2 regions of the Leclercia sp. genome follow, and region 1 is predicted to be linked to the other one. Evidence: predicted binding sites of a transcription regulator. Region 1 holds the regulator's gene; the other holds the start of a gene.
The links. Region 1 encodes Fur, which represses iron uptake genes when iron is present. Its sites were predicted from a motif close to ATAATAATGAGAACNACTATCAA; they were not measured.
Positions count from the first base shown of each region.

Region 1 (16,161 bases):
CGCGGTGGAGCATAGTCATTACCTGCGCATATATATGGGACACCTTCGCCAGAAACTCGAGGTGGACCCCGCGCGCCCTCGCCATTTATTAACTGAAACCGGTATCGGTTATCGGTTTATGCTTTGAATAACCATTCATTTTAATTTAACTTAAAAAATAATCGTCTTGTTTATATTTTAATAACAGCCAAGGCGTTTTGTATTTATTATTCCCCGCCAGTTAACACACTAAAAATACAGAGTATTAACACAATACCTACAAAACAGCATTTTGATCTGTGTGATAAGTAAAATCCGGGCATTTATTTTTTAAATGATCCTCTAATATTGATCATCTTCACGGTTTGCCACCCCTTTCCGGATAAAATGACCACGCTTTCAATTACTGAAAGGGAAAATGAAAATGGAAAACAACAATCGTTTTATGCCCCACATAAGGCGGGTAACGCATATCATGAAGTTTGCCCACCGCAACTGCTTTGACTTTCATCTCTTTAATGCCCGGTAGTCCTTCGACTTCTGGCGCACTCGCTTACAGGCTTCCCTGAAAAGACCGTTTTTACAGTCAGTTGGCTGTGAACCCGTGCGCGCATTCCCCTTGATTCAGACGCATCCGTAACCGGACGGACTGGATTTTATTATGCAAAAAGCAATGTACTGATTTTTTATCAGCGGCCCGACTTTGCTTTTTTTCCGGCGAGCAGCGATTTCTTTTTTTAAAGAAATCGAAGGACTTCTATTACCTAAAATAAAGAGCGAAAGATGAAAACGTTAAAAATTGCCACCAGCCGTACCTGTCCACACTGTTTTACCACCAGCCGCGAAACGGTGGACGTGAACGACTCGGATTATATCGACGTCGCCGCGGTGGTTCTGGCGGTGAGTGATATTGAAAAGGGTACCCTCGAAAAAATAGATGCAACGGGATTCAATATCCCCGTGTTTATTTCCACCCATAAAGAAGAGATTGTTCCGGCAGCCTATTTATCGCGGATTCAGGGCGTTTTTGAATGCGCCGACAACTGCAATGATTTTTACGGACGCCAGCTGGAAGCGGCCGCGCAAAAGTACGAAACGCAGCTGCGCCCGCCGTTCTTCCGCGCGCTGGTGGATTACGTCGCGCAAGGCAACAGCGCCTTTGACTGCCCGGGGCATCAGGGCGGACAGTTCTTCCGCCGCCATCCTGCCGGGAATCAGTTCGTCGATTTCTTTGGCGAGACGCTGTTCCGCTCCGACCTGTGCAATGCCGACGTGGCGATGGGCGATCTACTGATCCACGAAGGTGCGCCGTGTATCGCCCAGCAGCATGCGGCAAAAGTCTTTAATGCGGATAAAACCTACTTCGTGCTGAACGGCACCTCCTCTTCAAATAAGGTGGTGCTTAACGCCCTGCTCACCCCGGGCGATCTGGTCCTGTTCGATCGTAATAACCACAAATCCAACCATCACGGGGCCCTCCTTCAGGCAGGCGCTACGCCGGTCTATCTGGAAACCGCGCGCAACCCCTACGGCTTTATCGGTGGCATTGACGCCCACTGCTTTGAAGAGCGCTATCTGCGGGAGCTGGTGTCAGAGGTGGCCCCTGGCCGCGCCCGCGATGCGCGTCCGTTCCGCCTGGCGGTGATCCAGCTCGGCACCTACGATGGCACCATCTATAACGCCCGTCAGGTGGTGGATAAGATGGGTCATCTGTGCGATTACATCCTGTTTGATTCGGCCTGGGTGGGCTACGAGCAGTTTATTCCGATGATGGCCGACTGCTCTCCGCTGCTGCTGGAGCTGAACGAGAACGACCCGGGGATCCTGGTCACCCAGTCGGTACATAAACAGCAGGCAGGCTTCTCGCAGACCTCGCAAATCCACAAGAAAGACAGTCACATCAAAGGCCAGCCGCGCTATGTCCCGCATAAGCGGCTGAACAACGCCTTTATGATGCACGCCTCCACCAGCCCGTTCTATCCGCTGTTCGCCGCTCTGGATATCAACGCCCGCATGCATGAAGGGCAAAGCGGCCGCAACATGTGGATGGACTGCGTGGTGAACGGCATCGAGGCGCGCAAGCTGATCCTGCAAAACTGCCAGTTTATCCGCCCGTTTGTGCCAGAAACGGTGGACGGACGCCCGTGGGAAAGCGCCAGCACCGCCGACATTGCCACCAGTCTGCGCTTCTTCCACTTCGTTCCGGGCGAGAACTGGCACGCCTTTGAAGGCTATGCCGAGCACCAGTACTTTATCGATCCGTGCAAACTGCTGCTGACCACCCCGGGCATCAACGCCCGCACCGGGGAGTATGAGGATTGCGGCGTACCGGCCACCATTCTCGCCAACTTCCTGCGTGAAAACGGCATCGTCCCGGAAAAATGCGATCTCAACTCGATCCTGTTCCTGCTCACGCCTGCGGAAGATATGGGCAAACTGCAACAGCTGGTGGCGCAGCTGGTGCGCTTCGAAAAACTGCTCGAGAGCGATGTTCCGCTAAAAGAGGTCCTGCCTTCTCTCTACAAACAACATCCGGAGCGGTACGCCGATTACACCCTGCGCCAGATCTGCCAGGAGATGCACGATCTGTACGCCCGCCATAACGTGAAACAGCTGCAAAAAGAGATGTTCCGTAAATCGCACTTCCCACGGGTGATGATGAACCCGCAGGAGGCGAACTTTGCTTACCTACGCGGCGAGGTTGAGCTGGTCTCCCTGCGCGATGCGGAGGGCAGAATTGCCGCCGAAGGCGCCCTCCCTTACCCACCGGGCGTGCTGTGCGTGGTCCCGGGTGAAGTCTGGGGTGGCTCGGTGCTGCGCTACTTCGCGGCCCTCGAAGAGGGGATCAACCTGCTGCCGGGCTTTGCCCCGGAACTGCAGGGCGTTTACGTCGAAGAGTGTGATGGACGCAAACAGGTTCGCTGCTACGTCATCAAACAACCTGCCGCTCAGCCTGCGCTGCTGAAAGGAGAAACATTATGAGTAAATCCAACAAAATGGGGGTGGTGCAGCTCACCATTCTCACCATGGTCAACATGATGGGCTCCGGCATTATCATGCTGCCAACCAAGCTTGCGGAGGTGGGGACGATCTCGATCATCTCCTGGCTGGTGACGGCGGTAGGTTCGATGGCGCTGGCGTGGGCCTTCGCCAAATGCGGGATGTTCAGCCGCAAGTCGGGCGGGATGGGCGGCTATGCCGAGTATGCCTTCGGGAAGTCGGGCAACTTTATGGCCAACTATACCTACGGCGTGTCGCTGTTGATCGCCAACGTCGCGATTGCGATTTCGGCGGTGGGTTACGGTACCGAGTTGTTCGGTGCCACGCTCAGCCCGGTACAAATTGGGCTGGCGACCATCGGCGTGCTGTGGCTCTGCACCATTGCTAACTTTGGCGGGGCGCGTATTACCGGGCAGCTCAGCAGCATCACCGTCTGGGGGGTGATCATCCCGGTGGTCGGGCTGTGCATCATCGGCTGGTTCTGGTTTAGCCCGACGCTGTACGCCAACTCCTGGAACCCGCACCATGTGCCGTTCTTCACCGCGGTAGGCTCGTCCATCGCCATGACGTTATGGGCCTTCCTCGGACTGGAATCCGCCTGTGCTAACGCCGAAGTGGTGGAGAACCCGGAGAAGAACGTGCCGATTGCGGTGCTGGGCGGCACCCTGGGCGCGGCGGTGATCTATATTGTTTCCACCAACGTAATTGCCGGGATTGTGCCAAATATGGATCTGGCCAACTCCACCGCGCCGTTCGGGCTGGCCTTCGCGCAGATGTTCACTCCGGAAGTCGGGAAAGTGATCATGGGTCTGATGGTGATGTCGTGCTGCGGTTCCCTCCTCGGCTGGCAGTTCACCATCGCCCAGGTGTTTAAAACCTCGGCCGATGCCGGTTACTTCCCGAAAATCTTCTCCCGCGTCACCCAATCAGAAGCACCGGTACAGGGGATGCTGGCGATTGTCATCTTCCAGAGCGGCCTGTCCCTGATGACCATCAGCCCGTCGCTGAACAGCCAGTTTAACGTGCTGGTCAATCTGGCGGTGGTGACCAATATCATCCCGTATATCCTGTCGATGGCGGCGCTGGTGATTATTCAGAAGGTGGCGAAGGTCGACCCGGGCAAAGCGAAAGTGGCCAATATTGTGGCGCTGGTGGGGGCAATTTACAGCTTCTATGCCCTCTACTCTTCCGGCCAGGAAGCGATGCTCTACGGGGCGATGGTGACCTTTATGGGCTGGACGCTCTACGGGCTGGTGTCACCACGCTTTGAGCTGAAAAATAAAATGAGCTAATAAAAAACGGCAACCCCAAGGTTGCCGTTTGAATTCGTAGGCCGGGCAAACGCAGTGCCGCCCGGCACACCTACAGCACTTATGCGTTTTTCAGCACTTCACTCACAATCTCAACCGCTTCTTTCTCAATCTGCTGACGATGCTCAGCGCCGAGGAAGCTTTCACAGTAGATTTTGTACGCGTCTTCGGTGCCGGATGGACGCGCTGCGAACCAGCCGTTCTCGGTCATCACCTTCAGGCCGCCAATCGACGCGCCGTTACCCGGTGCAGCCGTCAGACGTGCGGTGATCGGGTCACCCGCCAGGGTGCTGGCGCTGACCATCTCTGGCGACAGCTTTGACAGCGCCGCTTTCTGTGCAGAAGTGGCAGAAGCCTGCAGACGGTTGTAGCTCGGGGCACCGAAACGGGCTGCCAGCTCGTTGTAGTGCTCCTGCGGGTTCTTACCGGTAACGGCAGTGATTTCCGCCGCCAGCAGGCACATGATGATGCCATCTTTATCGGTAGACCACGGCGTACCGTTGAAGCGCAGGAAGGACGCGCCCGCGCTCTCTTCGCCGCCAAAACCGAAGCTGCCGTCGAACAGACCGTCAACAAACCACTTGAAGCCAACCGGCACTTCTACCAGCTTGCGGCCCAGGTCGTTAACCACACGGTCGATCATGGCGGAGGAGACCAGGGTTTTACCCACGGCAACCTCTGCGCCCCACTGTGGACGATGCTGGAACAGATAGTTGATCGCTACCGCCAGGTAGTGGTTCGGATTCATCAGGCCCGCCGGGGTGACGATGCCGTGACGGTCATAATCCGGGTCATTAGCGAAGGCGAGGTCAAACTTGTCACGCAGCGCCAGCAGACCGGCCATCGCGCACTCGGAGGAGCAGTCCATGCGGATCGCGCCGTCTTTATCCAGGTGCATAAAGCGGAAGGTCTGATCGACGTGATCGTTGACGATGGTCAGATCCAGCTTGTAGTGCTCGGCAATGCGTTTCCAGTATTCGATACCGGAACCGCCGAGGGGGTCCACGCCCAGCTTCAGGCCGGCTTTCTGGATCGCCGCCATATCGACGATATCCGCCAGCCCTTCAACGAACGGCTGCACCAGATCCTGCTCTTTCACGTGGCCGGAGGCCATCGCTTCGTCCAGGGAAATGCGCTTCACGCCTTTCAGGCCGTCGGCCAGCAGGGCATTGGCACGATCTTCCACCACTTTGGTGACGTTGGTGTCAGCCGGGCCGCCATTCGGTGGGTTGTATTTGATGCCGCCATCTTCCGGCGGGTTGTGGGATGGCGTGATCACAATACCATCCGCCTGCGCACCGCCTTGCTGGTTATGCACCAGAATGGCGTTCGAGACCGCAGGGGTCGGCGTATAGCCGTTGTTTTCCTGAATCACGACGTCCACGCCGTTGGCGGCCAGTACTTCCAGCACGGAAATAAAAGCGGGCTCTGACAGAGCGTGGGTATCTTTACCGACGTAGCACGGACCGGTGATGCCATTTTTGGCACGCTCTTCCGCGATGGCCTGAGCAATGGCCAGAATATGCGGCTCGTTAAAGCTGTGGCGTACCGCACTGCCGCGGTGCCCGGATGTACCAAACTTCACTGCGTGTTCTGCGTTACCCACTTCCGGCTTCAGCACGTAGTACTGCGCGGTAAGCTGGGCGACGTTAATCAAATCGCTCTGTTGTGCAGGTTGACCCGCACGATTGTGATTTGCCATTGCCTGGTCCTTCTGATGCAAGGGTTAGATAGTGCCGCAAACCTTATCAGTCAATTCCGCCGGGAACTGCATGGATTGCATGATGTGTTCGATCATGCTGCGCTTGCGTCCGGTGTTGGTATTGGTGATTACCCAGTACGGCGTACCAGGCAGGTGCTTGGGCTTAGTTTGATTGCCATTCTGTAACAGCGTTTGCTCGTCAGCCGCGAAATAGACGCGGGTACGACCGTGAAGTGACTCCGTCGCGTCGGCAAATGCGTTGTTATCCAGTGAATAGAGTGTAGTCAGCACCAGCATAAAGCGGTTAACTGCTTTCTTCTGCTCAGCGTATTCGTCAGAGAGCAGCAATTCGCGCATCGCACGCACTTTGTCTTTTACCGGTGACAGCGGCTTTTCCTGTGCGACAGCAGCGGGCTGGCGCGTTTCTTTGATGGCCGGAGCGGCAGACTGCGAGGCGGCGGCAATTTTCAGCATGCGCCGTAAAATGTCGGACGCGCTCTCACCAATGTGCCGCGTCTGGCTGGCGATATACTGATAAAGCTCGTCATCAACTTCGATTGTTTTCATCTTAATCCAGTGCGATATCTTATCTGAATACAAGTCGTTGGGAGTATAAGGTCAAAACCCAACAGCGGATAGCGTCAAGCCAGAATGGCGGCAAAAGTCAGAATTAACTGTTTCCTTGCAGCCGGGCGGCAGAATGGTCAACATGATACCCTAACCTGACATACGTAAAAAAAGAACTTTGCCATGAAATTGAATACCCGAGCGCAATCTGCACAATCGCCGCACAATAATTCTCCCATCGTCCTGGTGCATGGCCTGTTTGGCAGCCTGGATAACCTTGGCGTGCTGGCACGGGATCTGGTGACCGACCACGCGCTGCTGCAGGTGGACATGCGCAACCACGGTCTGTCGCCGCGCTCGCCGCAGATGACCTACGCCGTCATGGCTCAGGATCTGCTGGATACGCTGGATGAACACCATATTGAAAAGGCGATCCTGATTGGTCACTCAATGGGCGGTAAAGCAGTAATGGCGCTGACGGCGCTCGCACCAGAGCGCATTGCCGGGCTGGTGGTGATCGACGTCGCGCCGGTGGATTATGACGTGCGCCGCCACGATGAGATCTTCGCCGCCATTAACGCCGTGACGGACGCAGGCGTCAGCACCCGCCAGCAGGCTGCGGCGCTGATGCGTGAACACCTTGACGAAGAAGGCGTGGTGCAGTTCCTGCTGAAATCCTTCGTCGACGGCCAGTGGCGCTTCAACGTGCCGGTTCTCTGGGACCAATACGATCAGATCGTCGGCTGGCAGCCGGTCGCCGCGTGGCCGCATCCAACCCTGTTTATTACCGGCGGCAATTCGCCGTATGTGACCGAAGCGTACCGTGATGCGCTGCTGGCGCAGTTCCCTCAGGCGCGAGCGCACGTCATTGCCGGGGCCGGACATTGGGTCCATGCCGAAAAACCGGACGCGGTGCTGCGCGCTATTCGCCGTTACCTCGCTGACATCGAAAATTGATTAAAAAGAGAGCGACTGGTCGCCTGCGGGCCTCCAGTCGTTGGCGTGCCGTTTTCGGTGATGTATGATGGCGCGCTTATCGCCCGGGCATTAGCAGGGTGTCTTGTTTCCCCCGAAGTCTCAGAATCATGGCCAAAGAACACACGGACCGCACGACAATAGATCTGTTCGCGAATGAGCGTCGCCCGGGACGACCGAAAACCAATCCGCTTTCGCGTGATGAACAGCTGCGCATTAATAAGCGCAATCAGCTTAAACGCGATAAAAGTCGTGGGCTTAAACGCGTCGAGCTGAAAATGAATGCTGAAGCCGTCGATGCGCTGAATGAGCTGGCGAATGCCCGTGAGATCAGCCGCAGTGAGCTTATTGAAGAGATGCTGATCGCGCAGCTCGAGAAATGGCACGGCAAAGCGTAAGTCAGAAAACTCCCCTTCTTGTTGCTTTCATGTAGCACAGAGTGCAGTCCTGCGTGATAGCAGTTTCCGCAGGCTTCTCTGTTCTGCTATGATTGCCCTTATCCGTGGCTAAATTGCGCCACCATACCATTAAGTATCAAGAGGTTATTTTACTCATGGCAATCATCGGCATTTTTTTCGGCAGCGACACGGGTAACACCGAAAATATCGCAAAAAACATTCAAAAACAGTTGGGTAAAGACGTTGCCGATGTGCATGACATTGCGAAAAGCAGCAAAGAAGATATCGAAGGCTACGATATTCTGCTGCTGGGCATCCCGACCTGGTATTACGGTGAAGCGCAGTGTGACTGGGACGACTTCTTCCCTTCTCTGGAAGAGATCGATTTCAACGGCAAGCTGGTGGCCCTGTTTGGCTGTGGCGACCAGGAAGACTATGCAGAGTACTTCTGCGATGCCCTCGGCACCATTCGCGACATCATTGAGCCACGCGGCGCGGTGATCGTAGGACACTGGCCAACTGCCGGTTATCACTTCGAAGCCTCTAAAGGTCTGGCCGATGACAATAACTTCGTGGGCCTCGCCATCGACGAAGACCGACAGCCGGAACTGACCGCTGAGCGCGTCGACAAATGGGTAAAACAGGTTCGCGAAGAACTGCACCTCGACGACATCCTCAACGCCTGATGATGTCGCGGCGCAACGCTAAAGTTGCGCCGCATCGATAGGTAATACCAATCAAAATAATTGCTACAAATTTTTAACTTTTGCTGCCATACCTGTACAATGATCCAGGAGTAAACGGGGAACCTTGTAACAACTTTGTTGGCGGTACCACGTTTTTATAAGCATACTTTACTTGAGACTTGCAGTTTTCATTACGTCATGGCAGTTCTATAATGAGACGCATTATCCCAGGTGCATTTTCTGTCACTTCTTCTTTAGAAGTGAATCGTTTAGCAACAGGACAGATTCCGCATGACTGACAACAACACCGCATTAAAGAAGGCCGGACTGAAAGTCACGCTTCCACGGTTAAAAATCTTGGAAGTGCTTCAGGGTCCGGATAACCATCATGTCAGTGCGGAAGACTTATACAAGCGTCTGATCGACATGGGCGAAGAGATTGGTCTGGCTACCGTTTACCGTGTACTGAACCAGTTCGACGATGCAGGCATCGTAACGCGTCATAATTTCGAAGGCGGTAAATCCGTGTTTGAACTGACGCAGCAGCACCACCACGATCACCTGATTTGCCTCGACTGCGGCAAAGTGATCGAATTCAGCGATGATTCCATCGAATTACGTCAGCGCGAAATTGCCGCACGTCATGGCATTCGTCTGACCAACCACAGTCTGTACCTGTATGGCCACTGTGCCGAAGGCGACTGCCGCGAAGATGACCACGCGCACGACACCAAATAATCTTTGCATAGACTCTGAGCCAACCTGACGGTTGGCTTTTTTTTGCCTGCGATAATGTAAAAAAGCCCGGTGGCGCTGCGCTGTCGGGCCTACAAGGGTGAAATCACCCCCAGGCCGGTAAGCATAGCGCCACCGGGCGTGGCAAACAGCTCATTACTTCGCGTTGTTGCTGCGGATCTCCTGCCAGATTTTATCGCAGTTTTTGGTCACGTCCTGATTGTTACCCGTTTTACGCGCCTGAATACAGGCCTGGTAATCCGCCACCCGGACGGTTTCCTGGGTCGCAAACTGTTCGTGCGCCTTCTCCTGACGCAGCACGTCCAGCACGCTCTGACAGGCTTCAATCTTTTCCGGTGACCCTTCAGCGGTATTGATGCACGCGCTGTAGGCCTCTTTCAGACGGGTATCTTCTTTCTGGGTCTGGGGTTGTGCGCAGGCGGCCAGTCCTGATGCCAGCACTGCGACCATGACGATTTTTTTCAACATAACGATCTCCAGTCAGGCGGGGAGTGAGTCCCCGCCCGGATTGTCATCAGAAGATGGTGAACGGGGCGATAACCATGAACTTCACGTCACGCTCATCCTGGAAGATGTTGCCGTAGCCGCCGCCATAGCTTGGGATATCGGAGTGGTTGTCATACTGCGTGAAGTGCAGTTTGAACATGGTTCCTTTCGCGCGGCCGTCCTGCAGGGTGTAGATCGCATCCAGGCTGTAGGCCGATTCCTTAATCTTGTTGGAGGCGATATCTTCACGCTGACCGGCGCTGTTGATTAACCAGTCTGACGGTTTCGCATCCCAGGCATAGACATAGGACGCGCCAACGCTCCAGCCCGCAAGGTTCCAGTTGCTCAGATCATACATGGCACCGAAGAAGACCGCTTTTTCGCCGTTGGCGTTAAAGTCGGAGCGGTTATCCCACCACACGTCCAGACGACCGTTGGAAGACGCATAGGTTGGGGTCATACGCTGCAGGAAGTAACCCTGCTGCCCTTCCGCCTTGACGTAAGTCCCTTCCAGACGTAAATCGACCTGGCCGACCTTGTAGCCCAGCGTCAGCGCCTGCAGCCATGCTGTACCATCGTAGATATCATTCTCGGTGCCGCTGTCGGCTTTATCACGCGTGCCGTAGAACTGATAGCTGGTGGAGAGCGGGCCACCCACGATATCAAGCTTGTAGCTGGCTTTAGCAAAGTACTGATCGATAAAACCTTCAGCCTGACCAAAGGCCGCTTCCAGAATCAGGTTGTTTTTGAAATCGTACTTCGCGCCGAAGGAGTGGAGATAGTCGACGCGGGTTTTCCTGTCATTCTGATAGAACTTGTCCATCTCGAGGTGCCACGGCGCTTTATATTCGTTGGTCCACATGTACGAGAAACTCAACGCACCGCTATCACCGTAGTCAAAGTTGGCCCCGGCTTCAGCACCCTGATAGGTACCCGGCATAAAGCTCCAGTGCGGCGCCAGCAGGGTTTGACCGGTTGGCTGCAACCAGCCACCGCGTGCCCAGACCGGACCGTATTTAAATTTAGCCGCCGCTTTGTACAGGCTGATCCCGCTCTTATCGCCGGACCAGTCCTCTTTATAAGCTTTGTTGCTGGAGGAGAAGGCAATTTCGTTCGGGTGACCGCTGTCGCCGTTTTCCGCCATTTCGATGGCCGTGAACGCAGCCAGATCGAGACCGAACATATCGGCGGCATAGCCGGACTGGAAATCAAGGTTGGCGTTCCAGGTGGAGTGAGCGAGGTTCGTTTTGTATTTGTCTGACTCGACATCTTTGCGGTCACGTTCACGCTGCCAGTAATAGACACCGCCCGTGAGGGTTGAATCATCAATGAAACCTTCGGCCTGGGCTTTCGGAGAAACCATCCAGCCTGACATTGCTGTAACACCGGCGATAGCCAGCGCAAGCGCACTACGTTTGCCACTAAACGTACGCATAATTAATCCTCTTTGACGTATTTAAAGCGCCTTAAACGGCGAAAAACAAAAAAGTAAAAAGCGGAGGCAATCGGAAATACCCGCTTACATCTCCTGCCCCTAGACTATTTTTCGCGACGCGAATTATCAATGCTTTTCAGCGATCAAAAGTCAGGATTATGACAAAGCGCACATATTTGGTTGCGATTTGTAACAAAGGAAATGAGGGAGGATTTTTATTTAAAATAATGTGCGGAATGAGCGATTTATTTTTAATAAATAAAAGTTAAATATCACATCCGGTATCTATAGCGGTTAATTTTTGAAAGGGAAGAGAAAGCTAACCGTTCTAAGAAACAGAATTAATTCGCAACGCGAAGATTTAAAGGTTTAGGGTACGAGCTGCGGGCAAAAAAAACGCCGCATTACGCGGCGTTTTCAGGAGGAAAAGGGATTACTCGCCCGCTTTCGCCCAGGTATCACGCAGACCAACGGTACGGTTAAATACCAGTTTGTCAGCGGTAGCATAGCGGCTGTCGAGGCAGAAGTAGCCTTCGCGCTCAAACTGATAAGCGTGACCGGCTACGGCAGCTTTCAGTGATGGCTCGGCAAAGCCCTGCTTGATCACCAGAGAATCCTGATTAATTACCTGCAGGAAGTCCTCTGCCGCACCCGGATTTGGCACGCTGAACAGGCGATCGTACAGGCGGATTTCAACCGGCAGCGCATGCGCCGCGCTCACCCAGTGGATCACGCCCTTCACCTTGCGACCGTCGGCCGGATCCTTGCTCAGGGTCTCAGCGTCGTAGGTGCAGAAGATGGTGGTGATATTGCCTTCCGCATCTTTCTCGACGCGCTCGGCTTTGATCACGTAGGCGTTACGCAGGCGCACTTCTTTGCCCATCACCAGACGCTTGTACTGCTTGTTGGCTTCTTCACGGAAGTCGGCGCGATCGATCCAGATCTCGGCGCTGAACGGCACCTCACGGCTGCCCATCTCCGGTTTGCTCGGATGGTTCGGCATGGTCACCAGCTCGCTTTCGCCCTGCGGGTAGTTTTCGATAACCAGTTTCACCGGATCGATAACCGCCATAGCGCGCGGCGCATTGTCGTTCAGATCTTCGCGGATACAGGATTCCAGCGACGCCATCTCGATGGTGTTGTCCTGCTTAGTCACGCCGATGCGTTTGCAGAACTCACGGATGGAGGCTGCGGTATAGCCACGACGACGCAGACCGGAGATGGTCGGCATACGCGGGTCATCCCAGCCTTCAACGTGCTTGTCAGTCACCAGCAGGTTCAGCTTACGCTTGGACATTACGGTGTATTCCAGATTCAGACGAGAGAACTCGTACTGACGCGGATGCACCGGAATAGAGATGTTATCCAGCACCCAGTCATACAGGCGACGGTTATCCTGGAACTCCAGGGTACAGAGTGAGTGGGTAATGCCTTCCAGCGCATCGCTGATGCAGTGGGTAAAGTCGTACATCGGGTAGATGCACCATTTGCTGCCGGTCTGGTGGTGATCGGCAAACTTAATGCGGTACAGCACCGGATCGCGCATCACGATAAACGGCGAGGCCATGTCGATTTTGGCACGCAGACAGGCTTTACCCTCTTCGAAGCCACCGGCACGCATTTTTTCAAACAGCGCCAGGTTCTCTTCCACGCTGCGATCGCGGAACGGGCTGTTTTTACCCGGCGCGGTCAGCGAGCCGCGGTATTCGCGGATTTCGTCAGCGGAAAGCTCGTCAACGTAGGCCAGGCCTTTATTAATCAGCTCAACGGCGTAGGCGTACAGCTGATCAAAATAGTCAGAGGAGTAGCAGATGTCGCCAGACCAGTTGAAGCCCAACCATTGCACGTCGTTCTTAATGGACTCTACGTACTCGATATCTTCTTTCACCGGGTTGGTGTCATCGAAACGCAGGTTGCATTGACCCTGGTAGTCCTGTGCGATGCCGAAGTTCAGGCAGATCGATTTCGCGTGACCAATATGCAGGTAGCCGTTTGGCTCCGGCGGGAAACGGGTATGAACTGTGGTGTGCTTACCGGTGGCCAGATCTTCATCAATGATCTGACGGATAAAGTTGCTCGGGCGGGCTTCAGCCTCACTCATCGTGGATTCCTCAAAGCGTAAACGACGTATAACGGCATATGATCTTATAAGCCGGGCGTAGTGACAACCTTTAGTTACGCAAAAAAAGGTCTATGAAGAGAATTATCGGGGCGATTGCTGCAAAAAAAAGCGGCGGGGATATCCCCGCCGCTCAGGCATTAACGCTGACTCAGGAGCACTTATTTGCCTTTAATTTCATACAGAGGTGTCTGACCGGCAACAACCTGACCCTGCGCCTTGATCACCAGGCCGCTGAAGTCGTCGATATTGCTGCAGACAACCGGACTGATCATGGAGCGCGCATTGGCGTTCAGGAAGTCGAGATCCATTTCCAGAACCGGCTGACCAGCAACCACTTCTGCACCCTCTTCCACCAGGCGTTTGAAGCCCTGGCCACCCAGCGCAACGGTATCGATACCCATGTGGACAACGATCTCCGCGCCTTTCTCTGTTTCCAGGCAGAACGCGTGGTTAGTATTAAAGATCTTGACGATAGTCCCGGCTGCCGGGGAGACCACGGTTTTATCCGTTGGTTTCACCGCCACGCCGTCACCTACCGCTTTGCTGGCGAAGGCTTCATCAGGTACCTGCTCCAGGGCAACCACGTCACCGGTCACCGGGGAAACCAGTGCGGCGATGGTGGTGGCATTGGGAACAGCCTGTGGCTTAACGGCAGCAGCAGGTGCAGCGGATGGCGCTGGTGCAGCTTCAGCAGCGGCAACCGGACCGGTAGTTTTCATGGCGTTGGCGATTTTCTCAGCCACGAAGCCGACAATAATCTGCACGCTGGTTTTGTTCAGGCGGATCACGCCAGACGCACCCAGACGTTTCGCCATTGCTTCGTTAACCAGAGAAGAGTCTTTCACGTTCAGACGCAGACGGGTGATGCAGGCATCAATACCGGTCAGGTTATCTGAACCGCCGACTGCCGCGATGTACTGACGCGCCAGGCCGGAAACGTCTTCCGTTGCGGTACCGCTCACGTTCACATCCTGACCATCCGCTTCGCTACCGGCAACCGCCAGCTCACGACCCGGGGTCATCAGGTTGAATTTGGTGATGGTGAAGCGGAACACCACGTAGTAGATCACGAAGAACGCCAGACCCTGCAGGATCAGCATGTACCAGTGAACCGCCAGCGGGTTACGGGAAGAGAGCACCATATCCACCAGACCCGCACTGAAGCCGAAGCCGGCAATCCACTGCATGCTTGCAGCGATGAACACGGAGATACCGGTCAGCACGGCGTGGATCACGTACAGCACTGGCGCAACGAACATGAAGGAGAATTCCAGCGGCTCGGTGATACCGGTGAAGAAGGCCGCGAACGCGCCCGCCATCATGATACCCAGCACTTTCGCTTTGTTCTCTGGACGCGCGCAGTGGTAGATAGCCAGCGCAGCACCCGGCAGACCGAACATCATAATCGGGAAGAAGCCCGCCTGATAACGACCGGTGATACCCACAACCGCTTTACCTGCTTCGATGGACTGTGCGCCGCCGAGGAAGTTAGGAATGTCGTTAATGCCCGCAACGTCAAACCAGAACACGGAGTTCAGAGCGTGGTGCAGACCGACCGGGATCAGCAGACGGTTGAAGAACGCATACACGCCCGCACCGACGGAACCCAGTTTCTGGATGTGCTCACCGAAGTTCACCAGACCGTCGAAGATCACCGGCCAGATGTACATCAGGATGAAAGCGACAACAATCATCACGAAGGAGGTCAGGATCGGCACCAGACGACGACCGCTGAAGAAGGAGAGCGCTTTTGGCAACTCAACGCTACTGAAGCGGTTGTACAGTTCAGCGGAGATGATACCCACGAGGATACCCACGAACTGGTTGCTGATTTTACCGAACGCTGCCGGAACCTGATCCGCAGGGATCTTCTGGATCATGGAAACCGCAGCAGGAGAGCAGAGCGTGGTCAACACAAGGAAGCCCACAAAACCGGTCAGTGCCGCAGCACCGTCTTTATCTTTGGACATACCATAAGCCACACCAATGGCAAACAGTACGGACATGTTATCAATAATGGCAGAACCGGACTTAATGAAGAACGCCGCTAGCGCGTTGTCTCCACCCCAACCCACAGGGTCAATCCAGTAACCGACACCCATCAGTATTGCTGCCGCTGGCAGCGTGGCGACCGGCACCATTAAGGCGCGGCCAACCTTTTGTAAATAACCTAAAATGCTCAATTTGTTCCCCCTATGAGACCCCGTTAACGGTGTGTTCTCAGCTGTGTTTTTATTGTGTCACTAACTTATACATACAGTTGATGATTCACTGGCTGATTGAGTGTGTGGAAAATTAATTCGTATCGCAAATTAAACGCGTACTTTTTGTGAGTTTTGTCACCAAATATTGTTTATCACCCTCCCCTGCACTGGCAAACTGTCAAAACTTATTTTATGATACGAAAAATCAAGACGGATTGCCCCCTCTCGGTGTGAACCAGGTTAGTCTTAATCATACCCGGACAAGCAATCCGCCAACTTTTATGAAAACTTCAGAGGTGAATAATGAGACTGATCCCCCTGGCAACTGCAGAACAAGTCGGAAAATGGGCTGCCCGCCATATCGTAAACCGTATCAATGCGTTCAAACCGACTGCCGATCGTCCTTTTGTGCTCGGCCTGCCGACCGGTGGCACCCCTCTTACCGCCTATAAAGCTCTGGTTGAGATGCATAAAGCGGGCCAGGTCAGCTTCGAACATGTTGTCACCTTCAACATGGACGAGTACGTTGGTCTGCCAAAAG
Region 1 is NZ_DAIQCE010000002.1:38,422-54,582, forward strand. It holds gene kdpE (two-component system response regulator KdpE) at 1-127, shown strand, start outside; gene speFL (leader peptide SpeFL) at 404-508, shown strand; gene speF (ornithine decarboxylase SpeF) at 763-2,961, shown strand; gene potE (putrescine-ornithine antiporter) at 2,958-4,271, shown strand; gene pgm (phosphoglucomutase (alpha-D-glucose-1,6-bisphosphate-dependent)) at 4,351-5,991, opposite strand; gene seqA (replication initiation negative regulator SeqA) at 6,016-6,558, opposite strand; gene ybfF (esterase) at 6,742-7,515, shown strand; gene ybfE (LexA regulated protein) at 7,644-7,931, shown strand; gene fldA (flavodoxin FldA) at 8,087-8,617, shown strand; gene fur (ferric iron uptake transcriptional regulator) at 8,909-9,355, shown strand; gene chiQ (ChiQ/YbfN family lipoprotein) at 9,509-9,838, opposite strand; gene chiP (chitoporin ChiP) at 9,888-11,294, opposite strand; gene glnS (glutamine--tRNA ligase) at 11,728-13,395, opposite strand; gene nagE (N-acetylglucosamine-specific PTS transporter subunit IIBC) at 13,575-15,599, opposite strand; gene nagB (glucosamine-6-phosphate deaminase) at 15,924-16,161, shown strand, end outside.

Region 2 (16,161 bases), on a different contig from region 1:
GTCCTGATAATGCAGCTGTAGCCATTGCAAAGCGATGACAGAAGCCGCGTTGTCGATTTTCCCCTCTTTTACCCATTGATAAGCCTGCTCCCGACTTACCACATGAACCCGAATATCTTCGTTTTCATCAACCAGACCGTGAATCCCTTGCGCGGTCGTGGCGTCCACTTCGCCAACCAGAATTGACAGGCGCTCGCTGGTGCCCCCTGGGCTTGCCAGATAGCTGGTGATCGGTTTTGTCCGACCGACGTCCAGCCCGGCCTCTTCCATCGCCTCGCGGCGGGCGACATCTTCCGGCGTCTCGCCCTCTTCGATCATCCCGGCCACCATCTCAAGTAACCATGGGCTTTCGCTGGTATCCAGCGCGGCAATGCGAATCTGCTCTATCAGTACCACTTCGTCACGCACTGGGTCAAAGGGTAGCAAGACTGCGGCATGCCCGCGCTCAAAAATTTCGCGCCTGACTTCGCCACTCATTTCACCGTTAAACAAACGATGGCGAAAACGGTATAATTCCAGTGAAAAAAATCCGCTGTAGAGCGTTTCTCGTGCAATAATTTCTACATCGTTTTTTGTAAAAGTCACTGGCAACTTTTCTGGTTTATCCATGTTTGCATCCTGGTATAAATGGTGGCGTTAAGGTGAAATTCAATTCTGCTAAACTGCGGTTTCTACTACAGTATGGTAAATTGGTGCAAGTTACTGCCGCATGGCACGGAACGCCAACCTTTTGCAGTGGCGAAGTCTGCTAGAATCGGTAGATATTTTTTAATTAGATCAGCGCTAACTAAGCTTCACAACAAGGAAAGCAAATGAAGAAATTGCTCCCCATCCTCATCGGCCTGAGCCTGACGGGTTTCAGCGCGTTGAGTCAGGCAGAAGACCTGATACAGGTTTATAAGCAGGCACGTCTGAGCAACCCGGAACTGCGTAAATCCGCTGCCGATCGTGATGCTGCCTTTGAAAAAATTAATGAAGCACGCAGCCCATTATTACCACAGCTGGGTTTGGGTGCCGATTATACCTATAACAACGGTTATCGTGATGCTAACGGCGTCGACTCCAACGTCACCAGCGGTTCGCTCCAGTTAACCCAGACGCTGTTTGATATGTCCAAATGGCGTAACCTGAGCCTGCAGGAGAAATCTGCCGGTATTCAGGATGTCACCTATCAGACCGACCAGCAGACGCTGATCCTTAATACCGCAACCGCCTACTTCAAAGTGCTGAGCTCAATCGATACGCTCTCCTACATTGAAGCGCAGAAACAAGCTATCTATCGCCAGCTCGATCAGACCACCCAGCGTTTCAACGTGGGTCTGGTTGCCATCACTGACGTACAGAACGCCCGTTCACAATACGACAGCGTGCTGGCGAACGAAGTGACCGCGCGTAACGATCTGGATAACGCCGTTGAAGAGCTGCGTCAGGTCACCGGTAATTACTACCCGCAACTGGCATCGTTAAACGTTGATCACTTCAAAACTGAAAAGCCGCAGGCGGTGAATGCCCTGCTGAAAGAAGCTGAAAACCGTAACCTTAACCTGTTGCAGGCCCGTCTGAGCCAGGATCTGGCCCGCGAGCAGATCCGCCTGGCACAGGATGGCCATCTGCCGACCCTGAGCCTGAGTGCCTCCAGCGGCATTTCTAACACCAGCTACAGCGGTTCCCGCACCAGTGGTGCCCAGTACAACGACAGCGACGTTGGCCAGAACAAAATCGGCCTGAACTTCTCCCTGCCAATCTATCAGGGCGGCCAGGTCAACTCGCAGGTCAAACAGGCGCAGTACAACTTTGTCGGTGCCAGCGAGCAGCTTGAAAGCGCGCACCGCAGCGTTGTGCAGACCGTGCGTTCCTCCTTCAACAACGTGAACGCCTCTGTCAGCAGCATCAACGCCTACAAACAGGCCGTTGTCTCTGCCCAGAGCTCACTGGATGCGTCAGAAGCCGGTTACGCGGTGGGTACCCGTACCATTGTCGACGTGCTGGACGCGACCACCACGCTGTATAACGCCAAACAACAGCTCTCCAACGCCCGTTATAACTACCTGATTAACCAGCTGAACATCAAGCAGGCGCTGGGTACGTTGAACGAGCAGGATCTGGTTGCGCTCAACGGTTCATTAGGTAAACCGATCTCGACCACGCCTGAAGCCGTCGCGCCGGAAAACCCACAGCAGGACGCGTCTGCTGACGGTTTGACCCCTGCTACTGCACGCACCACCAGCAACTGATGCTGCTACCTGGCCTGGGTCCACCAGGCCGGGTAAATCCCCCCAGTCCGACAAAAATACGTAAGCCAACGTAAAGATCCTCCTCTTTGACTCCGATAGCTTCAATTTCCACCACTCATCCTCTATTCTGAGCGTTATTTTCTGTGTTTTACCACTGGGTCCTGGAAGACAATGATGAAACGGACAAAATCTATTAATCACGCCTCGTTCCGTAAAAGCTGGAACGCGCGTCATTTCACCCCTGTCGCCCTGGCGCTGAGCGCCGCTTTTATGCTGGCAGGCTGTGAAAAAACCGACGAAACGGTTTCCCTCTATCAAAACGCCGATGACTGTGCGGCCGCTACCGGCAAAAGCGCGGAGTGTACCACCTCGTACAACAACGCCCTGAAGGAAGCGGAACGTACCGCGCCGAAATACGCCAGCCGTGAAGACTGCGTGGCAGAGTTCGGTGAAGGCCAGTGCCAGCAGGCACCGACCCCGGCTCAGGCAGGCACCGCGCCAGCAGAAAACCAGGCGCAGGCCCAATCCAGCGGAAGCTTCTGGATGCCGTTGATGGCGGGTTACATGATGGGCCGTCTGATGAGCGGCGGTGCGGGCTATCAACAGCAGCCCCTGTTCAGCTCGAAGAACCCGGCCAGCCCGGCTTATGGCCAGTACACCGATGCCAGCGGCAAAGGTTACGGTGCCGCCCAGCCAGGCCGTACCATGAACGTACCTAAAACCGCGATGGCGCCAAAACCGGCCACCACTAATACCGTTACCCGCGGCGGCTTTGGTGATTCTGTTGCCAAACAGAACACCATGCAACGCAGCGCGGCCGGCACCTCAACTCGCTCTATGGGCGGCTGATAATGGAACGAGTCAGTATTGTTGAGCGCCCGGACTGGCGCGAAAAAGCCACCGAATACGGATTCAACTTTCACACCATGTACGGCGAGCCGTACTGGTGTGAAGATGCCTATTACAAGCTGACCCTCGCCCAGGTTGAGAAGCTGGAAGCGGTAACGGCAGAGCTGCATCAGATGTGCCTGAAGGTGGTGGAGAAGGTCATTAACAGCGATGAGCTGCTGACCAAATTCCGCATTCCGAAGCACACCTGGGGCTTTGTGCGTCAGTCATGGCTGACCCATCAGCCGTCGCTCTATTCGCGCCTCGATCTGGCGTGGGATGGCACCGGCGAGCCGAAGCTGCTCGAGAACAACGCCGATACGCCCACCTCGCTGTATGAAGCGGCCTTCTTCCAGTGGATCTGGCTGGAAGATCAGCAGAACGCCGGTCATCTACCGGAAGGCAGCGACCAGTTCAACAGCCTGCAGGAAAAGCTGATCGAGCGTTTCGCTGAGCTGCGCGAGCAGCATGGCTTCAATCTACTGCACTTTGCCTGCTGTCGTGACACGGTCGAAGATCGCGGCACGGTGCAGTATCTGCAGGATTGTGCCGCCGAGGCAGAAGTCGCCACTGAATTCCTCTATATCGAAGATATTGGCCTTGGCGAAAAAGGTCAGTTCACCGACACGCAGGATCAGGTGATCAGCAACCTGTTCAAGCTCTATCCGTGGGAATACATGCTGCGCGAAGTGTTCTCCACCAAGCTGGAAGATGCCGGCGTGCGCTGGCTGGAACCGGCCTGGAAGAGCATTATCTCCAACAAAGCCCTGCTGCCGTTGCTGTGGGAGATGTTCCCGGACCATCCCAATCTGCTGCCGGCGTACTTCGCGGAAGATGACTATCCACAAATGGATAAGTACGTCAAAAAGCCGATTTTCTCCCGCGAGGGAGCCAACGTGTCGATTATCGAAAACGGTAACACCGTGGAAGCGGTAGAAGGCCCGTATGGCGAAGAAGGAATGATCGTCCAGCAGTTCTGTCAGCTACCGAAGTATGGCGACAGCTATATGCTGATTGGCAGCTGGCTAATCAACGATCAGCCAGCCGGGATCGGTATTCGCGAGGATCGGGCGCTGATCACCCAGGATCTGTCCCGCTTCTATCCGCATATTTTTGTGGAGTAACCGCATTGCCGGGTGGCGGCTTCGCCTTACCCGGCCTACAAATCCCGTAGGCCCGGTAAGCGTAGCGCCACCGGGCGCTTTACCCCACCTGCACCGACAACATACTCAGGCTGCCCATCTCGATACCGTCCACCGGCGTAGTAATTGGCTCCTGGCCGTCCCATGCGCCCAGGACATAGAGCAGCGGCAGGAAGTGTTCCGCCGTCGGGTTAGAGAGCGAGCCGCCGTCGTGCGCCAGATAATTCACTAGCGGATGCTCTTCTGCCGGCCCTTGCCAGTTAAGGTTCGCTTTCACGTAATCATTGAAAGACGTCGCCCACGGATAAGGCGTATTTTCCCCGTGCCAGCGGGCGGTACGCAGGTTATGCACCACGTTGCCACTGGCTACCAGCATAATGCCTTCATCACGCAGAGACGCCAGCTTACGGCCCACCTCTAAGTGCCAGGCCGCCGGTTTGGTGCTGTCGATGCTGAGCTGCACCATCGGGATGTCGGCTTCCGGGTACATCTTGATCAGCACGCCCCAGGAGCCATGGTCAAAGCCCCACGCCTCTTTATCGAGGGTGACAGGGATCGGTGCCAGCAGATCCACCAGCTGCTGCGCCAGTGCCGGGGATCCCGGTGCTGGATAGTGCGTGTCGTACAGCGCCTGCGGGAACCCACCAAAATCATGGATGGTTTTCGGCGTTTCCATCGCGGTGACGCCGGTGCCACGGGTAAACCAGTGTGCGGAGACCACCACAATCGCCTTCGGACGCGGCAACGTCTCGCCCAGATGTCGCCAGGCGCGGGTGTAGACGTTATCTTCCAGCACATTCATTGGGCTACCGTGACCCAAAAACAGCGCTGGCATACGGGAAGAAGTCATGATGATATCCTTACACAAGGTGTCGATTTGATTGCTTTACCTTACCCGTTATCCGGATAAGATGAACTCAGATAACCATGATGAAGATCATCAGGAAATTTGAATGTAAGGGATCTGTAAAGGCGTCTGTACCCGCTCGCGTTGCGTGCGTTTAGCCTTTAATATGAATGAGAATCATTATCATAAGGAGAGGTGAATGTCAGTTCCCCTGATTCTGACTATTCTTGCAGGTGCCGCCACCTTTATCGGCGCCATGCTCGGCGTCCTGGGCCAGAAGCCCTCTAACCGCGTGCTGGCCTTTTCCCTCGGCTTTGCCGCCGGGATCATGCTGCTCATCTCCCTGATGGAGATGCTGCCTGCCGCCCTCGGTACGGAAGGCATGTCGCCGGTACTCGGGTACGGGATGTTTGTCATTGGTCTGCTGGGCTACTTTGCACTGGACAAAATGCTGCCCCACGCGCATCCGCAGGATCTGATGCAAAAGGGCAGTCAGCCGCTGCCGGGCAACCTGAGGCGTACAGCGATGCTGCTGACCCTCGGCATCAGCCTGCACAACTTCCCCGAAGGTGTCGCCACCTACGTGACCGCCAGCAACAATCTGGAGTTGGGTTTCGGTATTGCGCTGGCAGTCGCATTGCATAATATCCCGGAAGGACTGGCGGTAGCGGGCCCGGTCTATGCGGCCACGGGCTCAAAGCGTAAAGCGGTGTTTTGGGCAGGTATATCCGGCATGGCAGAGATCCTCGGCGGGGTGCTGGCGTGGCTGATTCTCGGCAGTCTGATTTCGCCGGTGGTAATGGCGGCCATTATGGCGGCAGTAGCAGGGATTATGGTGGCGCTGTCGGTGGATGAGCTGATGCCGCTCGCCAAAGAGATCGATCCGAATAACAACCCCAGCTACGGTGTGCTGTGCGGGATGTCGGTGATGGGACTCAGTCTGGTGCTGCTCCAGACGGCAGGAATAGGCTAAAAAAACGCCGGGTTATCCCGGCGTTTTTTATGCTGTGTTATCAGCTGGCTTTGCGCTCATGCGCCTGGCGATACGCCACCAGATCTTCGATGGTGACCACGGCCATGTTGTGTTTACCGGCGAATTCAATGCACTCCGGCGCGCGCGCCATAGAGCCATCATCATTGGTCAGTTCACACAGCACACCGGCAGGTTTGAAACCGGCCAGAGTCACCAGATCGATAGTCGCTTCGGTGTGGCCGCCGCGCGTCAGGACGCCACCCGGCTGCGCGCGCAGCGGGAATACGTGGCCCGGACGGTTCAGGTCAGAAGGTTTTGCGCCATCGGCAATGGCTGCGCGCACGGTGGTCACGCGGTCAGCAGCTGACACACCGGTGGTCACACCGCTGGCCGCTTCGATGGTCACGGTAAAACCGGTGCCATAGGCGCTGGTGTTGTTCTCTACCATCATCGGTAGATCCAGCTGCTTACGGCGATCTTCGGTGATACACAGGCAAACAATACCGCTGCCGTGACGGATGGTCAGCGCCATCTGTTCAACGGTCATGGTTTCGGCGGCGAAAATCATATCGCCTTCGTTTTCACGATCTTCATCGTCAAGCACCATCACGCCGCGACCTTCGCGAAGCGCAGCAAGCGCGTGTTCTACACGGTCAGCAGAGGTGCCGAAAGAGGAAAGGAGCGTCTGATTCATGGTAAAAAAACCTCATTAAAATTATGGTTACCAGAATCAGGGCAGTCTTAGGAGCGCCGTAGTACGGCAAAAAAATAACGTGAGCGGGCCTCGCCCGGCTGGTTCGTTACTCTCTCCCATCCGGACTTTAACCGTCGGCCCCGGAATTACACCGGATCTGCTGACCTTTGAGTTTGCACCCAAAGCGCTCGCGGGCTTTCAACGCGAAGGTTGATTTACCGCCGGTGGGGAATTTCGCCCCGCCCTGAGAATAAGCGGGATAACTATAACGCTAATGATTATGTTCGGCAACGCATAAGCTTCACACAATTCTGGTTTAAGGATCGCGGTTACGCGCTACAATGGTCGTTAACACCTTTTCTTCAAGGGAACTACCATGATCGACCCAAAAAAAATTGAACAACTTGCCCGCCAGGTCCATGAATCCATGCCGAAAGGCGTACGTGAGTTTGGTGATGATGTTGAGAAGAAGATCCGCCAGGTGCTGCAGTCGCAGCTGATGCGTCTGGATCTGGTCAGCCGTGAAGAATTTGACGTGCAGACGCAGGTGCTGCTGCGTACCCGCGAGAAAATCGCCCTGCTGGAACAGCGTCTGACCGAGCTGGAAAACCGCAACGTCGTTGACGAAGTGAAACCGGCGCCGGCGATCCCACCGGTGGATAACGTGGAATAATTCCCGGCGGCGCTGCGCTTGCACGGGCCTACAAGGTAAACGCAAAACGGCAACCCAGGTTGCCGTTTTTAATGTTTACCCCCTCTCCCTGTGGGAGAGGGTTGGGGTGAGGGCATCAGCCCGCACGAATTACTGACTGTCTTTCTGGATCTTCTTAATGATGTTGGTGGTTGAACACCCGTCCTCAAAGTTGAGCACCATCACTTCCCCGCCGTTAGCCCACACCTCTTCGCTACCCGCGATCTGTTCAGGCTTGTAGTCACCGCCTTTGACCAGCAGATCCGGCAGGATCCCGGCAATCAGGCGCTGCGGCGTGTCTTCCTCGAACGAAACCACCCAGTCCACCGCTTCCAGCGCGCCGAGCACAATCATGCGCTGCTCAAGCGGGTTCACCGGACGGGTCTCGCCCTTCAGCCGTTTGGTAGAGGCATCGCTGTTAACCGCCACAATCAGACGGTCGCCCAGCTTGCGCGCGTTCGCCAGATAGGAGACGTGGCCCGCGTGCAGAATGTCGAACACGCCGTTGGTCATCACCACTTTCTCACCACGCTTACGCGCGGCGGCCACCGCCACTTTCAGCTCGTCTTCGCTCATCACGCCAAAGCCGGTATCGGCACGACCGCGTACCGCGTTTTCCAGTTCGATAGGCGAAACGGTAGAGGTCCCCAGTTTACCCACCACCACGCCCGCGGCGGCATTAGCAAAGTAGCAGGCCTCTTCCAGGGTATTACCCGCGGCCAGGGTGGCCGCCAGCACGCCGATAACGGTATCACCGGCACCGGTGACGTCATACACTTCCTGCGCCTGGGTTGGCATATGCAGCGGCGCTTTGCCCGGCTGCAGCAGGGTCATCCCCTGCTCGGAGCGGGTCACCAGCAGCGCGGAGAAGTCGAAATCGGCGATGATCTTCATGCCGCGCTCAACGATCTCCTCTTCGGATTTACATTTACCCGCCACAGCTTCGAATTCAGACAGGTTTGGCGTGAGCAGCGTCGCCCCGCGATAGCGTTCAAAATCGGTGCCTTTCGGGTCGATCAGCACCGGCACGCCGGCATTACGCGCCAGCGTAATCATCTGCTGAACGCTGGCCAGCGCCCCTTTGGCGTAGTCGGAGAGCACCAGCGCGCCGATATTGCCCAGCGCCTGGTTGATGCGCTCGTGCAGCGGCTCAGGATCCACGCCTTCGAAACCCTCTTCAAAGTCGAGGCGGATCAGCTGCTGGTTGCGTGACAGCACGCGCAGCTTGGTGATCGTCGGGTGCGTCGGGACAGAAACGAAATCACATTTGACGTTCACATCCGCCAGGGTCTTGCTCAGTGCCCGTGCGGCGTCATCGATGCCGGTCAGCCCCACCAGGCGCGAATGCGCGCCGAGAGAAGCAATGTTCATCGCCACGTTTGCCGCGCCGCCAGGACGCTCTTCAATGGTATCCACCTTCACCACCGGGACCGGGGCTTCCGGGGAAATGCGGCTGGTTGGCCCATACCAGTAGCGATCCAGCATCACATCGCCAACCACCATAACTCCAGCACGTTCAAACTCTGGCAGTGTTACTTTCATTCCTGACTCCAGAAAGATTCACAATTTGCGCGCGATAATATCACACTTGTTTTGTTACGCACGGTTCCACCAGCCACTTCTGCCAGCAGGCACGCACCAGCTCTCGCTCGGCGTTAAAACAGTCCAGCGGCAGATGCCCGGGCTGCTCCTGCAGGGCCAGATGGTGCAGCTCATCGCGCAGCGTGGTGTAGGCGCGGGTCAATGCCAGCGCCTCGTGCTCGTCCATAATGTCGTTTTGCGCCAGCAGCTCCAGAATGCGCACGTTATCCGACCAGCGGGTGAGCTTCGGCTTGCTGTGCGCGTCACGCAGCACCAGGTACTGGGTGATAAATTCAATGTCGGTGATCCCGCCCTCATCGGCTTTGATATCAAAGCGATCGCGGTGTTTATTTCCCAGATGGGCGCGCATCTTCTCGCGCATCTCGCGCACTTCGGTTTGCAGCGTCGGGCCCTCGCGCGTGGCGGTCAGCACGTCGCGACGAATGGTATCGAACTGCGCTTTCAGCTGCGGATCGCCATACACCACCCGGGCGCGCACCAGGGCCTGATGCTCCCAGGTCCAGGCCTCGTTCTGCTGATAATCAGCGAAGGCGTCGGTGGAGGTGACCAGCATGCCCGCCGCCCCGGACGGACGCAGGCGGGCGTCCACCTCATACAGAATGCCGGACGAGGTGCGGGTGCTGAAGAGGTGCATAATGCGCTGGGCGAGGCGCAGATAGAACTGACGCCCGTCGATCTCGCGCTCGCCGTCGGTCATTACGTCCACCGGGCAGTCGTGGAGGAAAATCAGATCCAGATCGGAGCTGTAGCCCAGCTCCCAGCCGCCCAGTTTGCCGTAGCCCACCACCGCAAAGCCGCGTCCTTCGCGATCGGCCAGGTGCTTCGGCTGGCCGTAACGCGCCACCATCTGCACCCACGCCTGATGGACCACCGCATCGATAATCGCTTCCGCCAGCCAGGTTAAGTGATCGCTCACTTTCATCACTGGCAGCGTGCCGGAGATATCGGCCGCCGCCACGCGCAGCAGCTGCGCCTGTTTAAACTGACGCAGCGCCTCCAGCTGTTGCTCTTCGTCCTCTTCCGGCACGCGCAGCAGATACTGGCGCAGCTCGTCGCGATAGGCGTCGGTCGCCGTCGGCTGGTAAAGGGTGTTGGGATCGAGCAGCTCGTCCAGCAGCAGCGGATAGCGTGCCAGCTTGCTGGCAATCATCGGCGAGGCGGCGCAGAGGGAAATCAGGTGCTTGAGCGCCCCCGGAAACTCGCTGAGCAGCTCCAGATAGGTGGTACGGGTGATGATCCCGCTCAGCAGCGGGGTCAGGCGCGACAGCGGCACCGGGGCATCGGCCCGGGAGCAGACGTCGCTGAGCAGGTGCGGCATCAGGTGATCCAGCACCTGGCGGCCGCGCGGGCCAATGGCGCGCTTGTTCAGCTCAAGGCGGAAATCGGCAATCAGCGCCACGACCCGATGGCGATCCTCATCGCTGAGGTGGGTCAGCACCGGGGTGGTGTCGTCCTCCTGCAGCGCATCCTGCCATAGCTCACGCCAGTGTTCGGACAGCTCATCGTCCTGGGATTCGCTCTCATCGTCGCCGATCAGGTCGTTAAAAATACGCCGCACCGCTGCCATATGTGCATCCAGCGCGTCGGTCAGCGCCTGCCAGTTGTCTACGCGCATTCCCCAGGCGAGGCGGGCGCGGTTAAGCTCATCCCCCGGCAGGGTCTGGGTTTGTTCGTCATTGATGCTCTGGAGCAGGTTTTCCAGACGCCGCAAAAAGAGGTAGGCCTCGCGCAGGATCCGGTCATCGCCTTCCGGCAGCAGGTGCAGCTGAGCGATAGCGGACAGGGTTGGCAGCAGGGAGCGGGACTGTAGCGAGGGCTCGCGCCCGCCGCGGATCAGCTGGAAGACCTGGACGATAAACTCGATCTCGCGGATGCCGCCCGCCCCCAGCTTGATGTTGTCCTTCAGGCCGCGACGACGCACTTCCCGGGCAATCATCCCTTTCATGTTGCGCAGCGACTGGATGACGCTGAAATCAATGTAGCGACGGAACACGAACGGGCGCAGCATGGCGCGCAGCTCGTTGGCGTACACATCGGCGTTATCGCCCATGATCCGCGCCTTAACCATCGCGTAGCGTTCCCAGTCGCGGCCCTGCTCCTGGTAATAATCTTCCAGCGCGGCAAAGCTCAGCACCAGCGGGCCGCTGTCGCCGAACGGACGCAGGCGCATATCCACCCGGTAGACAAAGCCGTCCTGGGTGGGTTGATCCAGCGCCTTAATCAACCGCTGCCCCAGGCGGGTGAAGAACTGGGCGTTATCCAGCTCGCGACGTCCGCCGCGGGTGGCGCCCTTCTCCGGCCAGGCGAAGATCAGATCGATATCCGAGGAAAAATTGAGTTCGCCGCCGCCCAGTTTGCCCATGCCTAATATCAGCAGCGGCTGCGGAGTGCCCTCCTCGCTGCACGGCGTGCCCCATTCGCGGCAGCAGGCGTCGTACAGCCAGTCGCGGGCGGCGACGATCAGCGTCTCCGCCAGGTGGCTTAACTGCTGCAACGTGCTCTCTTCACTCACCCGCATCAACGCCTGCGCCCAGGCGATGCGTACCATCACCCGACGGCGGAACTGGCGCAGCGCGCGCATCAGCGCAGCTTCATCGCTGATGTCCGCCAGCGCGTCCTGTAACCACTGCGCGTAGTGCTGCCACTCGTCCGCCTGAGGTGCCGAGGCTTCAAGTTCCGCCAGCCAGTCAGGATGGGCGGTGACGCTCTCCTGCACAAAGTCGCTGAAGGTCAGTACCTGTCGCGCCTGCTCGCTTAACGACGAAGCGGGTAATGCTTCCGGCAGACGCTCACATACCGTCTGCCACTGCTGCTCTAAGGGTGAAGAAAGCGGCATCATGGGGGTTCCTTGCCTGCGTTAACGTTTTCCGCTGTGCAGCCAGAATGGCTCCTGCGAAATGGCTTCGTTGCGGAAATGCTCAATTTCAATGTGCTGGCGGGTTTTGATGGCATACAGCAGCCCTTGCCAGTTCTCCAGCCATGCGCGGGCGACCGGGCCGTCATAGGCCCCTGCCAGCAGCAGAATGCTGTCGACGTTACGCGCCAGACGGATCAGCTGATCGCCGTACTGATCGCCCAGCGGATGTCCGAAAATGGTTTTCAGCTCAGCGGCGTGGCGGGACAGGTGGATATCGGCGAAACGTTTAAAGTTATCCGCAATTTTGGTCTCCCCCTTCGCATCGAGGAAGCTGCGCCAGCCGCGGGTCACCAGGAACTCGGTGAGCGCCAGTTTGGCAGTAGCGGTTTGCGGATTGTAGACCGCCGTTTCGGCAGAGACGTCAGAAGCCATCAGGGCGTCGGCCTGGGTCAACAGATCACGTAAGTGAGCACTCGCTTTACGTGGCACAATGCCGCCGAACAGCGTCAGGCTGTGACGCACCAGCGCCATCGCCGCCAGCACCTGTTCTTTGGCCCCTTTCACGCCGCGGATCCACAGCTCTTCGTGGTACTGCCACTGGCTCAGGGCCAGCTCCAGCGAGGCTTCAAAGCCCTGCTCGACCGAAGATTTCGGTGCGAGGCGCAGAATGTCGGTGGGTTTCAGGAGACGCGGGGCGTTGCCCTGGGCCAGATGATAGCCGCGAGCGGCTTTGCTCAGGCTGCCCTGACGCAGACCGCTCTGGGTCACCAGCTTGCGGGCCAGCTTCAGCACGTCATCGGCGTGGCCTTCCAGCAGCTCAAGCTCCAGCTCGCAGATCGGCTCCTGGAACTCCCCGGCTTTCACTTCGCCCAGGTCGAGGGCAATTTCGATCCGGCTTTTACCTTCGTTCACCAGCCACTTCTCGCGCCAGAAATCGGTGCTGAACAACGGGCTGACGCGCTCCGCCAGACCGTCTGGCAGCCCGCCTTCCGGCCACACTTCCGCGGGGAAGCGCGCCAGCTCCAGCTCAGGCTGGCTGATATCAACGTTGTATTCCGGGCGCTGATGCAAGCCGCCGACCACGCGACCGCCGATTTTCATGGTCATCTCGTAACGCCCGTCCACGCCACGGATGCGCAGCCCACGGTCATGACGGCGCAGCCACAGGTCCTGCGTTTCGTAATAGATGTTGAGCAGTTGCACCGGCGCGTGATGCTCGCCGGTCAGCTGATGCAGATGGTTTCGCAGCGCGTCAACGCTGTCGCTTTCAACGATAAACTTTAATTCGATTTCCTGAGCCATGGCCTTGTTCTTTTTGATTGCAATATCGTGGGGTAAATTACGGCGAACTTACTCGCCACTTTTTTGTCAGTAGATAGTATTTTGCGCCAGATTGCCACGCAATGGGCAATTTGACGGGCGTAAAGTTTGCTACAGTGGGCAACAGCGCACAGAGGATTCCGAATGCTGACGAATCCTTTGAGCCTGAAGGCTGTTTCCACTAATATCGTTCCACTTTTCATGAAAATAACGACTGCCTGATGCTTAAATTACGCCTGATCGGACTGACATTACTTGCTTTTAGCGCCGCGACCGTGGTCCACGCAGAAGAGAAGCGCTACGTTTCTGACGAACTGAATACCTGGGTACGCAGCGGTCCGGGTGACAATTATCGCCTCGTGGGTACGATTAATGCCGGCGAGGAAGTGGTGCTGTTGCAGAGCAACGCGGAATCCAACTATGGCCAGGTGCGCGACAGCAGCGGCCGTACCGCCTGGATCCCCCTGAAAGAGCTTAGCACCGACCCGAGCCTGCGCACCCGCGTGCCGGATCTGGAAAACCAGGTCAAAACCCTGACCGACAAGCTGACCAATATCGACGCCACCTGGAACCAGCGCACCGCTGAGATGCAGCAGAAAGTGGCCCAGAGCGACGGCGTCATCAACGGTCTCAAAGATGAGAACCAGAAGCTGAAGAACGAGCTGATCGTCGCGCAGAAAAAGGTGAGCGCGGCCAACCTGCAGCTGGATGACAAACAGCGCACCATCATCATGCAGTGGTTTATGTATGGCGGCGGCGTGCTGGGTATGGGTCTGCTGCTGGGTCTGGTGCTGCCGCATCTGGTGCCGAGCCGTAAGCGTAAAGACCGTTGGATGAACTAAGTCGCCATCTCTGCCACACTTACGTATTATTTTGCCAATATTTGATACGGGAGAGTGTGGCGTGAAGATTTATCTGGTCGGTGGTGCGGTTCGTGATGCGTTGTTAGGTCTGCCGGTCAAAGATAAAGACTGGGTGGTGGTGGGCGCCACCCCTCAGGCGATGCTCGACGCGGGTTACCAGCAGGTAGGCCGCGATTTCCCCGTGTTTCTGCACCCCCAAAGCCGCCAGGAGTACGCTCTGGCGCGTACCGAGCGCAAATCCGGCGTCGGCTATACCGGGTTTATCTGCCATGCCGACCCTGATGTCACCCTCGAAGACGATTTACAGCGCCGCGATCTGACCATCAATGCCCTCGCGCAGGATGAAAACGGTCATATCGTCGATGCTTACGGCGGTAAACAGGATCTGCAAAACCGCATCCTGCGCCATGTCTCCCCCGCCTTCTCTGAAGATCCGCTCCGCGTGCTGCGCGTGGCGCGCTTTGCTGCCCGCTATGCCCATCTGAGCTTTCGCATCGCCGATGAAACTATGACGCTGATGACGGCGATGACCGAGGCAGGCGAGCTGGAACACCTCACCCCGGAGCGCGTGTGGAAAGAGACCGAGAGTGCGCTCACCACCCGTAATCCGCAGGTTTACTTCCAGGTGCTGCGCGACTGCGGGGCGCTGAAGGTGCTGTTCCCGGAAGTGGATGCGCTGTTTGGCGTACCAGCCCCGGCGAAGTGGCACCCGGAAATTGATACCGGCATCCATACTCTGATGACCTTAAGCATGGCGGCGATGCTCAGCCCGGAGGTGGACGTGCGCTTCGCTACCCTCTGTCATGACCTCGGCAAGGGCTTAACGCCGCCCGAGCTGTGGCCACGCCATCACGGACACGGCCCGGCGGGGGTCAGGCTGGTTGAGAAGGTCTGCCAGCGCATGCGGGTGCCGAATGAGATCCGCGATCTGGCGAAGCTGGTCGCCGAGTTCCATGACCTGATCCACACCTTCCCCATCCTCAAACCGGCCACCATTGTGAAGCTGTTCGACAGCATCGACGCCTGGCGCAAGCCACAGCGCGTGGAGCAAATCGCCCTGACCAGCGAGGCTGACGTGCGCGGGCGCACCGGGTTTGAAGCCAGCGACTATCCGCAGGGGCGGTTGCTGCGTGAAGCCTGGGAGGTGGCGAAAGCCGTGCCGACTCAAGCGGTGATCCAGGCCGGCTTTAAAGGGCCAGAGATTCGGGAAGAGTTAACAAAACGGCGGATTCAGGCGGTAGCGGACTGGAAGGAACAGCGTTGCCCTCAGCCGAAAGACTGAGGGCAGTGAGTCATCAGAAGAAGACCACGTAAACTGCGGCCGCCACGATAAAGCGATAGATGGCGAACGGGATAAACGAGATGCGCTTGATCAGCTGCAGGAAGGTTTTGATGGCGATCAGCGCCACGATAAAGGCGGTGATAAAGCCCACGGCAAACATCGGAATGTCGCCTGCGGTCAGGAAGTGGTAGCTCTTGTAGAGATCGAGCGCGGTCGCCCCCATCATCATCGGCACCGCCAGCAGGAACGAGAACTCAGAGGCGGCATAGCGGCTCACGCCCATCAGCATCCCGCCTGAAATCGTCGCCCCGGAGCGGGAGAAGCCCGGCCACAGCGCCAGACACTGGAAGCAACCAATCATAAACGCCTGACGGTAGGTCATGTCATCCAGACCCTCCGCGCGCGGCTCTTTTGGCTTCAGCAGTTCAGCGGCAATCAGCAGCACGCCACCGACCACCAGCGCGTACATCACGTTTATCGGGTTAAACAGCGATTTGATGGTGTCGTGCAACACCAGGCCCAGCACCACCGCCGGGATCATCCCGAGCAGAATGTGCACCAGGGTCAACCGCCCTTTTCCGGTGCCTTCATGCGGCGGATGACCAAAGTGAATGCCAATCAGCCCGAACAGACGGCGCCAGAACATCACCACCACCGCCAGAATGGATCCTAACTGGATCACCACCTCAAAGGTTTTCGCCGTTTCGCCTTCGAACCCCAGCAGATGGCCAACAATAATCATGTGGCCCGTACTGGAAACCGGCAAAA
Region 2 is NZ_DAIQCE010000009.1:62,910-79,070, forward strand. It holds gene nudF (ADP-ribose diphosphatase) at 1-609, opposite strand, end outside; gene tolC (outer membrane channel protein TolC) at 813-2,234, shown strand; gene V7Q49_RS18025 (DUF1190 family protein) at 2,409-3,083, shown strand; gene V7Q49_RS18030 (glutathionylspermidine synthase family protein) at 3,086-4,246, shown strand; gene ygiD (4,5-DOPA dioxygenase extradiol) at 4,326-5,114, opposite strand; gene zupT (zinc transporter ZupT) at 5,311-6,084, shown strand; gene ribB (3,4-dihydroxy-2-butanone-4-phosphate synthase) at 6,125-6,778, opposite strand; FMN riboswitch at 6,883-7,034, opposite strand; gene ubiK (ubiquinone biosynthesis accessory factor UbiK) at 7,155-7,451, shown strand; gene hldE (bifunctional D-glycero-beta-D-manno-heptose-7-phosphate kinase/D-glycero-beta-D-manno-heptose 1-phosphate adenylyltransferase HldE) at 7,581-9,011, opposite strand; gene glnE (bifunctional [glutamate--ammonia ligase]-adenylyl-L-tyrosine phosphorylase/[glutamate--ammonia-ligase] adenylyltransferase) at 9,052-11,910, opposite strand; gene V7Q49_RS18065 (CYTH domain-containing protein) at 11,929-13,230, opposite strand; gene V7Q49_RS18070 (TIGR04211 family SH3 domain-containing protein) at 13,470-14,090, shown strand; gene V7Q49_RS18075 (multifunctional CCA addition/repair protein) at 14,152-15,393, shown strand; gene bacA (undecaprenyl-diphosphate phosphatase) at 15,407-16,161, opposite strand, start outside.
Region 2: a site for Fur is predicted at 5,276-5,298, ahead of zupT (zinc transporter ZupT). Genes of this name have one in related genera too.